Regions from separate parts of the Bacillus sp. CGMCC 1.16607 genome, predicted to be linked through region 1. Evidence: riboswitches for the same ligand, from Rfam matches in the RefSeq annotation. Region 1 holds a riboswitch; the other holds the start of a gene.
The links. Region 1 has a riboswitch for cyclic di-GMP ahead of ACFSO7_RS21765 (Spo0E family sporulation regulatory protein-aspartic acid phosphatase). Riboswitches for the same ligand answer to the same signal wherever they lie in the genome.
Positions count from the first base shown of each region.

Region 1 (8,656 bases):
TAATAAAAACATGAATTTGAACAAAGTTTAAATATGTAAGATAATTTTTCTCTTAAAGAGAGGTTTTTTCATTATTATATTTTAAGTCCGAATCTAGAATTATCTTAAATAGTTTTACTTAAATCCCTAATGTATCCTTCTTCCATTTTTACAATAGGCAGAAGAGGGCTGTTAATGAAATCACTAAAGCCTATAATAATCCCTTTTTGGTAATTTGGTAAAAAAAAGGGCTCGTTTATCTTAAAGATTGAGGTTCTATAGATGAATATTCTTATAATTTCCTCATCCAACATAGTTCCCCTATGCTCCCAAATATATTGCATTGCTTGATAAGAAACTAAACTGGTTTCCTCTATATATCCTCCAACAAGTTCATCATATTTTTGAGATATGGCAATAATTTTTCCGAATAAATGGATTTCATTTCCTTTTTTATTTTTGGGTGAACCAGTTCCATCAACCCGTTCATGATGATCAAGGATTCCAAATACAACATTTTTTCGTTTGCAAAATTGAGATGTAGAAATTGCTTCAATTGATTGCTTTATGTGATTAGCAAGTAAATCATGTCTCTTGCCGTGATTTAAATATACAACAAAATCTGATTTCGGGTATTTGATAAATCCGATATCAGCGAATAATGTTGCGATTGCTAATTCCACAAGTTCCTCATCATTTAATTCTAGAGTTAATCCTATCGAAATAGAAATGATCACAGTATTCATACTGTGTATCTTTAAAACATCATGAAACTCTCTCAATTGTTTAAATAGAATTTCAAGAAGTGGATCCTTTTTTAATGTTTGAAAAAATAACTCTTTTACTTTTGGAACTCTCTTTAATAAATAGGTTGAATCAAAGAATCGTTCCAGATTTCTCCATATAGGAGAGTGAATAAATTTGTCAAAAATAGATGTTATATGGAGATTGGATATAAAAGCTCTTTCATCCTTATAATTGAGTATATCTAATTCAGTTTTAATATATATACTGAGTAAATTAGCAATACTTTCAAGCTCTTTTATAAACTTTTCATTCTGATAAATCTTCTGTACTTCAAAGGTTTCTAAGTCATTAATGCTAGACACTATAAGAATCTGAATATTTGAAGGAAACTGCTTTTTGAGAGTAATTAGAATTGAACTAGTCAATTCTTTGTATCTAGTCAAGAAAAGCAACCCATCTGTACGGTAAAGAGGATGTAAAATAATATCTCCTTGCAGAAGTTCATTAATGTATTTCTTTTTATAAATTGTCATAAGTCATCACCCCATTATAATCTTATCAAATTTTGCGTCTATTTATAAAAATTACTAATAACTTAGGTAATCTTTTTTTATTAATAAGTAAGGTGTGATTTAAGGAAATTATTTAACATGTAGATTTTACCTATTTTGTTAAATGCATTAAGGATAGATTTTTTTCCATTCACATACTACTTAAGCATATATAAATGATTTCCGCAGCTGTAACAAATTTAAAAACAACCCATATTTTTGGAACCAATCTTTATTTCATATGTTGCTGAATCATTTATCATGTAAATTTCCTAATAAAATAAAGAACCATTTTCATTAACATTTATATACTGTAAGCGTAAAACATCATGGGTTAGGAGTGTATAGGAAATGAATGAAGAACTTCAAAAGTTATTTAATAATTTGATTCAAATTGAACATGTATCAACGACTTTATATCTTGCCATGTCTTCATATATGGGGAGATTGAACTTAACAGGTATGGCTCACTGGCTGAGATTGCAATCGGAGGAGGAAAGAAAACACATGCTTTCCTTAATTGATTTTGTTGTGGATCGGGATGGTACTGTCCAACTGAGTAGTATTCCTGCCCAGCCAAGTGACTATGGTATGCCGTTAGAGACTTTTCAAAAAGTGTTAGCTCATGAACAATTTGTTACAAATTCTTATCGTCAAGCCTATAACTACGTAAATCAAATAGACCCGCAGGCTGCTGTCATTATACAAGATTTTTTAAGAGAACAAATCGATGAGGAAGCACAAGCAAAAACAATTATTGATCGACTTAGACTTGCTGAGAGTAACCCTTCTGCACTTTTATTATTGGATCAGGAATTAGGAGCGCGAACAGCCACAAAAACTGCTTCAGCAGCAGGATAAACTTGAAATTGCTCTAACACACTCTACACAAGATATGCATAGACTTAAATGTTTTTATGGGAATTATTCACTATTTCCAACCATTCTTTATAGAATAGTTTTGTTTATTTCAGCTGTATTTTTAAACAAACTTCCTATAATCTAATTTTACCTTTTACAAATTCATTTAGTTAGATAAGTATAGACATTCTTTAATAGGATTAATCTAATTAAATGGACATTTTGGGAATATAATATATGTTATTGATTCTTTAGACAAATTACATCTAGAGGAGATGTTATTTTTCATTTTTGTACCCGTGAAGGAGAAAACTGCATCCTTTGGAATTTTTTTATAAAAATGATGCCGATTGGAAACCGTAGTTATCTAAAAATCAATGTGGAGAACTATTGTATTATCAATAGCTCCCCACATTGATGCTTAGATAACCACATAATGTTAGTGGTATCCCTCTTTGTATTTCAAATCAATCTTGTATAAAAAACTTCTTCAGTGTTCCAACAAGCTTTTATAAATAGTAGGAGAAAGTATTAACTTATCAAATATCTACTCTATCCTTCAGTATGGTAGAAATATGATACAGACATTCAAGAATAGTATATGCTTCAACAATTCCTTTTGATTGTCTCATGTCTATTTTATAAAAAAGTTTCAGGGTTGCTATGAACATAGCAACTAGAGTAGGTGTATTTATTTTATCCAATACTTCTAATTCGTGCATGTATATCTCCTCCTCAACACATTAGTATTATACTAGTGTGTTTTAAAATGGGCATAGATGAATTTATTGTATTGCCACTAGTTCAATAGGATTATCAAAACAACTCATAATTTTTTGTCTAAGTTTTATCCAAAAGCTCTCTTTTAATGCTCTCTTTTTTCATTAGCACAACAAAATCTTTATCTAGATTTGACTTAAAGTAAGTTTCAATCAACACTTCATCCCTAATATTTTTCATGATTTTCCCCTCTTTAATTGAAAAATATTGCAGAGTTTCTTCTTTACTTTTAAATTTATCTATTTTGTTCGAATTACTTTAATTTAAATTGATTAGATGAGACTAATTAATAATTTATTTTCAGCTATATGTGCTTGAATTTCAAATGTTTTTGATATATCTCTATCTACCGTTAAGCATATATTTTATGATTTTTCTTATAGGTTTTGACTGTGTAAGCGCAAAATTTAAAGCCGAAATTTTCAGGGTAGCAATTTGTACTGAATTTTAAAACTTCAGAATGATAAAACAGTTACCATTCAAAGGTAATTTATAGTACCTACTTCTTTAGAAGTACGCTATATTCTTCTCTTATCACAGATTTTTGCCACTTTATTTGCTCTTTCTGTTCTTGTTCTTTTAAATGAAGTTCGATAGTTATTGGATCTTTGTTTTTTATAGGTTTCTTTTTAACCAAAGTACACTCCTCCAAATATTAAGTATGGGTTTTTATTAACTCTATATGCTTAGCTATCTTTTGATCCAAATATTGGCTTATCTCAAGGACTAATGAGTCATCTATTCTACCAGTTTGATCTCGAGCCATGTACATTAATCTTCTTAAGATATAAATATCCTTATTTATCATATCTAAATAATTTTCCCTACAAAAATCTCCATCCAAATTACATTCCCCCTTTATTTATTAGGAGTAAACTTTGGTAACATGTGGGCATATTTTCATAACTTAGCCCCTATAGTTTGCGTCACCATCTATCGAATGTTTTTGCCATTTTGCATTTAAGTGCAACTGGTTTATAAGGAAAACGGAGCTGATAAGTTAAATATACTATGTTTTCAGAATATTCACAACTATTTAGATTTATTTTTCGACATTTTTTTACAATCAAAATTTTATTGAATATTAAAGCTTACTCATCTGAAATAAAGTCAATACCGTTATCCTAATTTACATTACTCTTAATATTGAATAATTAAGATACAATTAGTAGAAAATAAAATATAAAAAATGATAGGAGTAAGTATATGTTTAATAAATTATCATCTTCACAGGGTGATGCAGATTCTACTGATAGGAATGTGAAATCTAAGGAAGGGAATTTTTTATCTAAAATTAATGACCTTAAAATGTATTACCCAGATTTAGTAGTCAAGACAATTTAAAATTTCCACCTAGTATATATAGGTTATTTAATTGATGATGAAGAATTGGTAAGATTTGTAATTACTCATTTACAAAATATAAGTGAGAGTGAAATTAATTTCGAATTAATAAAATCTAATTTACCAATTGGAAGAATCGAAGAAGCTAATGATCATAATGGGATTGTTGAGCAAATACTAAAAGGATTTATTTGTATTGTTATTTCTAATCATCAAAGAGTAGTAATGATTAACTTGCAAAAAAATTTAGAAAGAGCCATCCAAAGTTCAGAAAATGAATCAACTATTTTTGGTCCTGATTCAGCCTTTACCGAATCATTGTCAACAAATCTAGCTTTTATTAAAAAAAAATTTAATGATGAAAATCTTATCACTGAGAAACTTGAAGCTGATACTAGAAATAAGACGGAAGTAAGACTTGTTTATATAAATGATATTGCAGATCCTGAAAATGTTCAGACTTTACGTCAAAGAATAAACGACCTTAAAGTAGATGATATTTTAGATAGTACGTATCTTTCACAGCTATTAGACGATGATTCAATTTCCCTTTTTCCTCAATTACTTATTACCGAACTTCCGGATAGAGTATGTTATATGTTATCAAGAGGTAAAATAGCTTTTTTAGTGAATAGAAGTCCAAAAGCAATTATTGCACCAACGTCTTTTTTGAATTTCTTTGAAACAACAGATGATGTATATACCCGCTGGAATATAGGAAGTTTTTTAAGAATTATCCGATATGTATCAATGTTGTTGTCCATTTTATTAACTCCAATGTAAGTTGCTGCTTTAACATTTCACTATCAAGTTATTCCCTCTGCACTTTTAGTTTCTCTAGGAGAGTCACGAGCTAAGGTTCCGTTTCCACCCGTACTTGAGGCATTAATTTTAGAATTTATTTTAGAGTTATTACGTGAAGCCGGAGCTAGACTACCAACAAAAGTTGGACAAACAATGGGGATTGTAGGAGGTATTGTTATTGGACAAGCTGCCGTTGAAGCAGGTTTTACTAGTAATATTTTAGTTATTATTGTTGCATTCAGCGCATTAGGTACATTTACAGCATCAAACTACATGATGGGGGCAGTTATAAGAATTATTCGATTCCCACTTATTATTTTAGCTGGATTTTGGGGTGGATTTGGAATTGTAATCGGACTCATTTACATAATATTACACTTATTAAATCTAACAAGTATTGGAAGACCGTATCTTGTTCCAATATTTCCTTTTAGAATCACTGATTTAAAGGATTCCTTTATACGTTTGCCTATTTCTTTTTCAAGTAAAAGACCTTTATCTAATCGTCCTGTTGATGAATATAAGTTTTCTCCTAAAAAGGGCAAAGAGAAAAAAGATATAGACGAATAGTGAGGGGCTAAAGTGAAAATGACACCTAACATACCAAAGTATTTAATGTTTAATTCATTTCTTGTATTTTTCATTATTCACACAACACAGATGGGAATTGGTGTTGCTGGTGTTCAAAGAATCATCTATAAAGAGTCGAAACAAGATGCTTGGATTTCAATTATTTGGCATCATTTGTCATTCATCTGGTAGTGATAGTAGCAATAAAAACCTTGAAATATTATCAATCTTACAATTTATTTGAGATTCATATTGACATATACGGAAATGTAATTGGTAATGAAAAATGTCGATAATATAGGAGGTGATGTTATCCTCAGATTCTCTTACTTTTGCTTCATAGTAATAGGTACTCCTAGGTAGTTGTAGGACTTCGCACATTTCTGATATCGAGTATTTGTGTTGGTTATTCTTGATTACATTTACTTTCGTCCTAGTATCAGCGCGGCTTGCTTTAAAATATCGTTCTCCATTTGAAGTTGCTTAATTTCTTTTCGGAGTTTATTCAATTCTTGTTCTTCAGGAGTCAGATTATCTTTTTCTTTGAAAGATCCAGAAGTCTGGTTTTGACTCACCCACTTATCTAAGTAAGAGGGGGTTAAGTCATATTCCCTGATAATATCCTTTCGTGCTTTTCCGTTAAGATAGAGTTGAACAATCTGTTCCTTAAATTCAGATGTAAATGTTCGGCGGGCTTTTTTAGTCATAGTAGATTCTCCCCTATAGTATTTACTGTAGTCTACTTGACCTTAAAGTACCTGTCCAACTAAGTGTAGCCTAACCAAACTTTATTTCATGTCGGTTGTTAAATATAAAATTATAGAACTTTATTAGATTTACATATCTCTGGAGTTGATTAATTTTGGATAAATCCAAACTTATGTTATTTGCAAGTATGTTATTTTATCTGGCTTCACTCCCATTATTAATTGGAGCATTTTTTTCAGCAAACAAGATTCCATTCGTTAGTTTAATTATCTTATTTTCCTCACTAGGATCCCTGTATTTAGTTTTACACACCAAGAACAAAACTTCTGTTAAGAACAAATAATCGACGAATACTACGAATGAGGGATTAGGAATATCTAATCCTTTTTATTTTGTAGGTATCATATTAATTCTTTTGTTATTTTCATTTTTTCTGGTAACTTATCCTTAATACCATCTGTCTATTAAAATGGAGGTAATCAAATATGAAAAAACTAACTAAATTACTTTTTTCACTAACCTTTATACTATTACTTAGTGGGTGTGATGATATTATTCTGAACACATTGCATAAGGATCCTTGTGCTTGTAGAGATACTGTCGAAGTACCTGAGAAAATTGAAAATAGGTAATAATTATTCTCTTTTTTTGCGAAAGATAATACAAAATTTGATTATTAATCTACAAAATCCCATATTTAACAAATACGTTTCTCCAAGCCCTAGACAATCTATCTTTTCGACGGCGGGCTATTGCTATACATTATTTAACTCTCAAGAGTTTCGACTCTGATTCTTCATCAATTGGATGCTCCCCCTACGGTATAAATACATTTCCTAGAAATGATGAAAACTCCAATTGTCAATGGATTTTTGGTCTATTAGACAATTTCGAAATTGTACTTCGCTTTAATATATTGAGCCTGCTGTTTTCGATAATTGATTTTGAGCCACTCTGATTATCAAAAAGTGAGGCACTATTCCTTTCAAAACTAGAAAATCTGGAATATCTTGACGTGGAGCCTCCAGAGGTAGGATTTTGCTCGAAAGGCGACACACCAAAGTATTTCGAGAATCCAGCGAGCCTATCATACCTCTCACTCCAAATCAAGACGTGTTCTAGCTGGAAAATGAGTGGCTTACGATTTCGCGATCGGAGTGGCTCTATTTAAATGAGCCAATACACCAGCCAAGCAAAGCCAATGAGTTATGTTTAGAACGATACTAACCATTGAGAATTTTATCGTAGCTATGTAGGTCTTCTATAATTAAATATTCCCACGCAGTACTTCTTTTTGAAGCAAAACTGGCATGAAATTATACAGGAAGCCTTGGAGACGGTAGTATGTTTTTGGCAAGTAGGAAATGTTTTAAATGGCAATTAAAAATGTAAGACTTGCCAACCCCCATAAATTATCTGTTTTGTAAAATTGAATCCTTCATTCGATGACTTGGCCCATTAAAAACTAATAAGTGGGAATGGTGAATTAACCTGTCAATGACAGCCTCGGTTAAAATCGGATCACCAAAAACATGATTCCAATGTCCAAATTGTAGATTTGTAGTAACGATTAAACTTCTAGCTTCATAACACATAGATATAACCTGGAATAATAGTTCAGCTCCTTGTTTATGTAAAGGAATGTAGCCCAATTCATCTAAAATCAATAAATCTAGCTTTTCTATTTGTTTAAAGAACCTCCCTAATAATCCTTTCTCATTTGCCTCTAAGAGGGTATTTACCAGACCTGCTGCTGTATAAAACTTAACTTTTTTACCTTCATTTTGGATAAGATTTAAGGCAATAAGTGTTGATAAATAAGTTTTTCCAGCACCAACGCCACCATAAAAAATCATATTTTCTTGATTGTGTTGAAATTCTCCACTGATTACATAATCTCTAGAAAGTCCAGGAGCCATCTGAATTTCTTTCCAATCAAATGGCTTTCCTGATACTTTTGGTAATGTAGCTTGACTTAAAAGAAGATTAACTTTGCGTTCCTCTCTTTGAATAATTTCATTCTCAAAAAGCTTTAGTAAGTATTCTTCATTTGTCTCTGCTATTACTGATTGATAATTCTGGGGGATCCAGGTAAGCTTTAATCTTTTAGAGAATTCTACAATATGAGCTTCCATTAATGATCACCTACAGTTGATCCAAATAATTGATCATATTGCTTGAGTCCACGTACTGCATTTGGCATAATCGGTATATTTTCTTTAGGGTTTATAGAACTCCTAATCCCTCTACCATTAATCAACTGGTAGAACATTTGTTTAATAGAATCAATACTTGGATGTCCATGTTCCGAT
Region 1 is NZ_JBHUJX010000026.1:42,008-50,663, reverse strand. It holds gene ACFSO7_RS21790 (HD-GYP domain-containing protein) at 105-1,259, opposite strand; gene ACFSO7_RS21785 (ferritin) at 1,629-2,138, shown strand; gene ACFSO7_RS21780 (hypothetical protein) at 2,678-2,860, opposite strand; gene sda (sporulation histidine kinase inhibitor Sda) at 2,979-3,098, opposite strand; gene ACFSO7_RS21770 (hypothetical protein) at 3,418-3,555, opposite strand; gene ACFSO7_RS21765 (Spo0E family sporulation regulatory protein-aspartic acid phosphatase) at 3,574-3,762, opposite strand; cyclic di-GMP riboswitch class I at 3,796-3,879, opposite strand; partial or broken gene ACFSO7_RS21760 (spore germination protein) at 4,281-5,636, shown strand; gene ACFSO7_RS21755 (GerAB/ArcD/ProY family transporter) at 5,655-5,828, shown strand; partial or broken gene ACFSO7_RS21750 (transposase) at 5,919-6,343, opposite strand; gene istB (IS21-like element helper ATPase IstB) at 7,757-8,479, opposite strand; gene istA (IS21 family transposase) at 8,479-8,656, opposite strand, start outside.

Region 2 (8,656 bases), on a different contig from region 1:
CAACATTCGACTTTTAATTTGTTGTGCTGAAAGATATGTTGAGGTTTCTTCTTTAAAATAAGCTTCCATTTTCGTCCTACCAGTATTCCAATTATTTTGTTTCGCCAAATATAAGTAGGATAAAATCCAGAAGAACTCCGTCAAACTACCTTCTTTTTCTAATTGCTCATCAATTGAATAGTCTTTTTCTTGAATTTGATTAAAAAATTTAGCCGGAAGGTCAGTCGTTTGGACTCGATCATTCTTAATGATAGCAGACAAATAGTAAACGGTATTTTCCAGTTCTCTAATATTTCCGGGCCATGAATAGGATAGTAAAACTTCTTTTACTTTATCATCTAGAATAATAGATTTTGAAAATTGTTTTGAGAAAAAAAAGTCAACCAATGGTAATATATCATCTTTTCTTTCTCTCAACGCCGGAAGCTGCAATGGCAAAACATTCAGTCTGTAGTATAAATCCTCTCTAAATGCCCCTTTTTCAACAAGCTTTAATAAGTCTTTATTTGTTGCAGCTATGATCCGTACGTCAACAGGAATGAGCTGTGTTCCACCGACTCGTAATATTTGCTTCTCCTGTAATACTCTTAATAGGGAGGCTTGAATCGATGGAGATGCATCTCCAATTTCGTCTAAAAAAATGACTCCATTATGTGCCAACTCGAAAAAGCCTGGTTTTCCACCTTTTTTAGCACCGGTAAATGCTCCATCCTCATAACCGAATAATTCACTTTCTGCTAATGATTCTGGTAAACCTGCAAAATTAATCGGTACAAATGGTTGATCCCTGCGTTTGGAAACGCGATGTAAAGAATGAGCAAATATTTCTTTCCCGGTTCCGTTTTCTCCTAAAATGAGGATTGGTTGCTCAAATTGTCCAAGTTTTAATGCTTTTTCAATCGTTTCATTTAAAGTAGCTGAAGAACCAATTAAATGGGAGAACTGATATCTTGAAACAAATCCTGGTGCATGAATCTTTCTTCTTACTTCTTGTTCTCTTTGTTGTAATTGATTGATTTCTCGAAAAACAAATAACGTGCCCAATTCACCATCTGCTAATGGAATAGGTAATTGTTGGACCAGTAATTGATATCCATTTAAATTGTAAAGATAATGAACTTTATTTTGGAATGAATCAAAGGAACTGAAAAGATCAGTGAAGTACTTACCTACAAACTCTGACCCTTTAGAGTTAGTTTTTAAATAATCGAGTATGGCTGTATTCATTTGGATGATGATGTTTTTGGAATTAACCGTGACCATCCCATCCTGGGAAGCATTCACGATGGCTTCTATCTGTTGATTTATATTTTTTAATTGTTGATTTGATTGGGATAAACTAAAGTTTAATCGGACAATTTCATCCATATTTGTAGCTTTATAAACACCAATTGTACTGATTGGTAATTGTAATCGAAATGCGACTTCAATGATGGAGGAAAAATCCAATGGACGGAAACCGATATCAATAATTGTTGAAAATCGGCTTGTATCAACTAAATGAAGATCATGTGTAATCACAGTCGAAATTTCATCATTCAACTCATCTTTACATCTAGGATAGGGTATCATTTTTAACTGAATCCCGAATCCCTTCAGCATTTCAATTGATTCAATCGAAGCTTCATAGGTATTACTGGCAACATAACAAAAGGTATGACTAGAAATCTGCAGTAGCTTTTCCATAATAGAAACATTGATTGTTCTTTTGGCAAAAATCGTTTTTTCCAATGCTAATTCATTTAATTCTTCATGCTTGTAAGTAGCGATAAACAAGTCAAACTCATTTTTAGAAAAATCTATAGGAGATTTATTAATGACAATAAGATTAGGAAATAAATCCTCTAATTGCTTCTTAATAAAAAAATAAGCTTCCTCACTCTTTGTTAAGAGTAAAATTCTTTTTTTAATAATAACTCCACCTTTTTAGGAAATCTCGGACTGGAGGGACATGGGGAAAGGAAACTTGTCCCAAGTTTTATTGGAAATAAAAATGTTTAAGTCTGGGACAATGAACCTGTCCCTGTGTCCAACCTGTTTCCCCTAAACCAGTTCCTGCAAGAAATGCATAAATTGTTTAAGTATTTGGGGGTGCTGTTTTTTGTGTTGGATGACAAAGTCGATTTTGATTGTTTCATCTAGTTTATGGTATTGAACGTTTTTAATTTCTTTCCGACTATAGGCTACATCTGCTGGTAAGATACTGATACCAAGTCCAGCGTAAACAGCTTGTAGAATAGATTCAAGTGAATCAAACTCCATGATAGCAGGGTTATAAAAATTATTTTTTATAGAAAAATCCAACATTTTGTTTCTATATATACAATTTATATCACTATTCACAATTAAAGTTTGATCATGCTGTTTTTCTATTTGACTATGACTAGGTGAAATGAGTACGATGTTCTCTGTGAAACTATAAACGGTTTCGTATGTTGAGTCATTTTGTGGATCATTAATAAAAACCCCATCAAGCTCTCCATAAGAAAGCATTTCCAATAACCTTTGCTTATCATTCGTTCTTACTTTTACATCAATATTATTATGTTTCCTTAAGAAAGAAGAAATAAGCTGAGGAATTTTAACTGCTGAAATCGTTTGGGATGCACCAATTGTTAAAGATCCTCTCCATTTTTGTGGATTAATTAATGATTTGGCTTCACCCATTAATCGTATCATTTGATTTGTATACTTTAATAAAATTTTTCCTTCTTCTGTCAACGTTACCCCTCTATTATTACGTAAAAATAATTTAACCCCTAATTCATCTTCCAAAAACATGATTCGCTGGCTGACGTTAGGTTGTACATAGCCTAATTGATGAGCAGCTTTAGATATGGATTGAAGTTCCGCAACATGCTTGAATATCCACAAATCATGACTTTCCAAGAATACACTCCTCCATTGGTATCATTTAAAATGATACCCCTCTTATTTTTCAGTATTATACCTTGCAGATTCGTAAAAGTATAATAAAAACATACTCAATGAATGAAAGCGGATGATAAAGAATGGAACTAAGAGATAAAGTTGTCATTGTAACTGGCGGTGGCACCGGTGTTGGAAGAGCAACAGCATTGAAATTAGCAGATGCAGGTGCAAAAGTTGTTATTAATTATAGTCGGTCGGAAAAAGAAGCTATGGACGTCATGTATGAGATTACCCGAAAAGGTGGTACTGCTTTTTCTTTTAAAGCGAACGTAGGGATTGAAAAAGAAGTGAATGAAATGGTATCCCAAACGGTTACAACATTTGGTACGGTGGATGGTTTAGTAAATAATGCAAGTATTACAGCACAAATACCTCTGGATAACTTAGATGCTGTAACAGATGAAGTGTGGGACTCTTTATTTAGTGTAAATGTGAAAGGAATGTTTCATTGTGTAAAAGCTGTTGTTCCGTATATGCAGATGCAAAAATCTGGTGTGATTGTTAACTTGGGAAGTGTGGCTGGAATGACCGGAATCGGTTCATCCATCCCTTATGCTGCAACTAAAGCAGCCATTCACACAATGACAAGATCATTAGCTATCGCGTTAGCACCTTATATCAGGGTGAATAGTATATCTCCTGGTGCAGTAGATACAAGATGGTGGTCCGGTAATGAAAAAAAAATGTATCAACTTGCAGGCAACTTACCACTTAATAGAATTTCTACACCAGATGATATTGCAGAATCTATTCTTTTTCAATTAACCCAAGAATCTATCACAGGCCAAGTATTTACCATTGACAATGGTCAAACTCTTTGAAGAACATGGGGTCAGTATAGATTTTGATGATGCTAATGTGGTGATTGAGAAATTCGAGAAAGAGGAATTTGATTTAGGTATATGTATTGATTCTACCCGCGCCTTGGGTGGACTAGAACTACACAACATAAAATGAAGCGTCTCGAAATATAAGATGGATACATTTTAATAAGTGAGGGTTACTGGAAACAGCGTCCAAGTGAGGGATATTTGCAGGCACTTGGGGGTGCGGAAGAGGATGATTTGAAAAGTCATGCTGATGATGTGAAAGTTGCTGAAGAATTGGGTTTAATCCCAATATATGATCCAATGTAGCAAGTGAAGATAACTGGGATATGAGTGGCTTTTCTCCTTATCGATTGAAAACTATTGTCATGAAAACCCAAATGATCGGGATTGTAGTTCTTCCGTAAATAGCAGTAAAACTTAAAATCCCTTTTAAAAGTAAATGATCTGGGAGTTGATATTCCTATATTATTGAACCTACATATGTTAAAATCGACCTTTCTCAACAAACTCCCGATCCTATATTTTAAAAAAAATTGAATTTATTACCATAGCAGTTATAATAATTAATAGAGACTTCTGAGCGATCACACCATTGAATTAAGACTAATACCTGAATTAATAGGAGGCAATCATGGGAAGATTAGTTCATTTTGAAATTCATGTGAGTGACATGGAGCGTGCAAAGAAGTTTTATGGAGAGGTATTCGGATGGACATTTCAAGATTGGAGTGAATATGCTGGAATGCCATACTTTGGAGCAGTGACTGGCGATGAAAATGAACCAGGAATCAATGGTGCCTTAATGCAGCGTCAAGGTGCAGCGCCAGAAGCAAACCAAGCTTTAAATGGATTTGCTTGTACAATGGGAGTCGAAAATTACGATGTAACAGAAGCTAAAATTATGGAGAATGGCGGCAAGGTTGCCATGGCTAAATATGCCCTACCAGGAATGGCGTGGCAAGGGTACTATATTGATACTGAAGGCAATATATTCGGAATACATCAACCTGATGCGAATGCAAAATAATCATTCATTGGATAATTAGTCTATTATGAGGACTAATTATCCTTTTTAATTAACTTTAATGAAGGAAGTGATGAGAATGGGAGAGGATTATGTTCATGCGGGTGAACAATATCATAAAATGGATGCTACCCTTTCAGCTAGCCTAGTGAATAAAAAGGTGGGGCTTGGGTCATTTCTCATTACGCTATTGGTATTAATTCTTTACGATATTATCTGGGGGATTTCCTATAGTCATAATTGGATGGTTTATGGGATGTTAATATTCTCTTATTTTTTATCGATTATTCTTCATGAATTATTACATGCCTTTGGCTTTGCGGTTATTGGAAAAGCTGGTTGGCATTCTATTAAAATAGGTGTCATGTGGAAGCAAATGATGCCATACGCACATTGCAAAGTGCCAATAACAGTGAAAAGTTATCGGTTTAGCCTATTATTACCGCTTGTGATCACTGGATTAATTCCATTAATCATTGGTTTTACAATTGGAAACGGAATTCTCGTCATATTAGGTACACTCCTAACCCAAAGTGCAGGAGGGGATATTCTAATTTATCAATTATTAAAAAGCTATCCAAGAGATGCCATTGTCAGAGACCACCCAAAAGAAATTGGCTGCGAAGTCTTTTTAAATAAAAATTACATATATTAAGGGAACGCGGACGTCTACAGCCTAACATGCTCCTGTTGGTTGATTTGTTTAGTAAGTTTAGTAGTTAAGAACCATTTTCAAGCGAATGAAAAAGATCAATTCTAAAACCTCTCGATGTATGTTAAAATAAAATTCCTTGGCAGGGGCAATTCATTTTTAAACAAAACAAGCAGGAACCATAAAAGGTTTCCTGCTTGTTTTCGTTTGATTTAGGGGAGAATGGGGGGCGTGTCTCATCCTTCTTTTTATATGAAATGGAGGCAACAGATCCCCACCTATACTTCTCTTCGGATGATCTCGGTATCTTGCAAAATAATCGTTGTAAACTTTTTAATATTATTGTAGTCTTAGGTATAAAGTTCTATTTTTGTTGGTCTCTAAAAATAGAATCCTATCAACCAAGATGGGAAGCGTAGAAATATAGCCTTTATTTTGGACACTTGGGCTATATGGAGCTAGTAGTGTAACCGGTCCTCTTAGAAAAAAATGATCTAAGAGGAGAAATGAAAAATGAAAAAAATTTATGTAAAAGCCCTTGGAACAACAATCCTTGCTGGTACATTAGTCCTAGGTGTTGGAAACGTTGCTAATGCAGCTCCAAAATCTACTAAGGAAGTTAAGGAAGTTGAGACTGGAAGAACCGAGCAAAAGCGTGAGACAGGTGTGATTACTTATAATTCATTAGAGGTTGCCGCTAGAAATGCAGAGCAAATTTTACTTTCTGGCACAGTTGTCATTGATGGTCCACAGCTTGTCGTTAAAGTGAATGGACAAGATGCTTCAGTTACGAAAATCACTGATAAAACTTGGTCTTATTCAGTTAATCTTGATGTTACTGGTCTAAAGGGAGATTCAACATTTGCGATTGAAGCCTATACGATTTATGCAAATGGTCGTCCATCTCAAGATGTACACACATATGCTAAAACAGCTTCACAAATGGTACATATTCCCTACATCACTGAAACAGAAGCAGTGAACAAAGAATGGACGTCCTATGACCGTGAAACAAATCAGTTTACCCTGAGCTACAATTTAGTTAATCATTGGTCTCGTGGTGAAGATGAAGCACTTCCGACTACATCTGTAACAGTTGCTGGAACAACTGACGAATTTAAGATCTCAGGAGCAACTTTAGCAGGAGAAACTACCGTCCCTACAGCATTTAGAAACTTTAGTGTATCAGATGAAGCACCTGTGTGGAGTTTCGATGAAACAACAAAAACCTATAGCTTAACTTTTACTATTTTTAAAGAAGATAGTAAAGGTGGCGTGACTTCTGAAACAATCACTAGAACTGGTTTAACTTCAGGCCAACCAGCTACTATTGAAGTAACAGTAGGGGATGAGTTTGGTACAGTGACTCAGTCCAAAGAATTTAATGTTCCAGTGGCACCTGTTGTAGAAGTAGTGGTAACAGATATTAAGGATCTTACAATCAGTGTTGTTAGTCACAATAAGGAGCAATCCAAAGTTATCGCAACTTACAAACTTGTCTATTCTACTGGTGTTGTAGAAACAAAAACAGTAGAATTAGGTGGCACGATTAGTAAGCCTGAAGGTGCACAAAACTCTCAATCTAGAGATTTTACCATTACGGAAGGAAGTAAGTCACTTTCGTTTACAGTAACAGTATTAGATAACGGATCCTATACTGTAACATATAAATAACTGTTTAAACCTCGGATTATTATTATATAATCCGGGGTTTGTTTGTTTTTTAGGGGCAAGGAACAGGAACCTTGTCTCAGCCTGATTACGGTTACCTTTTATATAGAAGGGGGGAAGCTGAGGGATAGAAGGAATCTTTTTTGATTAATTTGAAACTTTTTTTGAAATATAATCGTATAGTTAATAAAAGCAATCCTAATTATTGGAGGAACAGAATATGCTCAATATGGGAGACATCGTTTTCCAGCTATTCGCAATACTTATTCCAGTGCTATTTATTGGCCTTATATTTCAATATTTACGGTCAACCAAGAAACAAAATGAACGATTAAAAAGAATGGAAGAAAAAGTAGACAAGTTAATATGACAGTAGTAGTTCCATGGAAGAAGGAAAAAATGTATTTAAACAGACTGCCTAGGCAGCGGAGTTCTTTAAGTTGGAAAGGGGAAGACATATGTTTAAAAAATTAGCAAGTGAAGCTTTAGGCCTTAGTGATGTTGGTGAGATAATCAAGCCAGTTGACTTTAACAAGACAGAATCTGATGATTTTGTTCTAACTGAGGACAATGAAAAGATTTTCTTTCTGATCAAGTCAAAAAAAGATGAGTATTGCTTTACGAACCTGGCATTAATTCATGTTGACGGAGATTCCGCCGTAAGTTCCAAGCGTAATTTAAGACGTTATGATTATTTTGCAAATGAAATTAGTGGTGTAAGTATTGAAACAGCGGGTACCATCGACCTTGATATAGAATTGAAATTTACGATGGGAGGAAAAGTATTCTCGATTGATATTCATAAAAAATATTCCACGGAAGTAACGGATATTTACAAAGCCCTTCTTGCTATTTCAATGGTTCAAAAAGACAATGCTAGACTGCTAGCTTACGGAGATAAGAGCCTTCAAGTAGCAGAAGAGGTTATCAGAAATAACCGCACAGTAGAATCAAACCTATCACATGAATTTGGCCAAATCGCTACCTTCGTTAATACATGGCTAAAAGAACTTCATAAAAATCACACAACAAAAGATTTCTCGGATGTGTTTCAAAAATATATTCAAAATTAAGGGGAGTTGTTTTACGCAGCTCCTTTTTCATAATCCAAAAAAGATCTGAGATTAAGCGTTTTTTTTATGTAAAAACAACTAAAATGATCTTCATTTATTAGGAGGTAATGTATAGTCATTTTGTCATTTTAGCATAGTATCCAAAAAAAAAAGCAAACTAAAATGGTGGGTGCCAATATTTTGTTGTGCATTCAACTAAAAAGAACAGGATGGTGCAAAATGGCGAAAAATAAGAATAATAAATTTAAAAATCCAAAAAATGCTTTACCAAAAACAAGTGTTGAATTTGCCGGAGAAAACGGTCTTGAACAAAAAGCATTGAAAGCCTTAAAAGGTCAGAATAAATAAATGAATAGAAAAAATGTCCTCCATTCCTATGCTAGAGGACATTTTTTTGTAAAAGTTGAGGATGGATAAACAGTGTTTGTTAAAATTTATCAGTATCATATTGAAATAGATAAAATAGACGAATTTT
Region 2 is NZ_JBHUJX010000019.1:260,335-268,990, reverse strand. It holds gene ACFSO7_RS13700 (sigma-54 interaction domain-containing protein) at 1-1,776, opposite strand, end outside; gene ACFSO7_RS13695 (LysR family transcriptional regulator) at 2,044-2,889, opposite strand; gene ACFSO7_RS13690 (SDR family NAD(P)-dependent oxidoreductase) at 3,012-3,752, shown strand; gene ACFSO7_RS13685 (VOC family protein) at 4,393-4,788, shown strand; gene ACFSO7_RS13680 (DUF3267 domain-containing protein) at 4,865-5,440, shown strand; cyclic di-GMP riboswitch class II at 5,838-5,922, shown strand; gene ACFSO7_RS13675 (hypothetical protein) at 5,951-7,111, shown strand; gene ACFSO7_RS13670 (DUF4083 domain-containing protein) at 7,329-7,478, shown strand; gene ACFSO7_RS13665 (PH domain-containing protein) at 7,567-8,181, shown strand; gene ACFSO7_RS13660 (hypothetical protein) at 8,401-8,529, shown strand; gene ACFSO7_RS13655 (hypothetical protein) at 8,602-8,656, shown strand, end outside.
Region 2: linked by a shared signal. The riboswitch ahead of ACFSO7_RS13675 (hypothetical protein) and the one ahead of ACFSO7_RS21765 (Spo0E family sporulation regulatory protein-aspartic acid phosphatase) in region 1 are both predicted to bind cyclic di-GMP.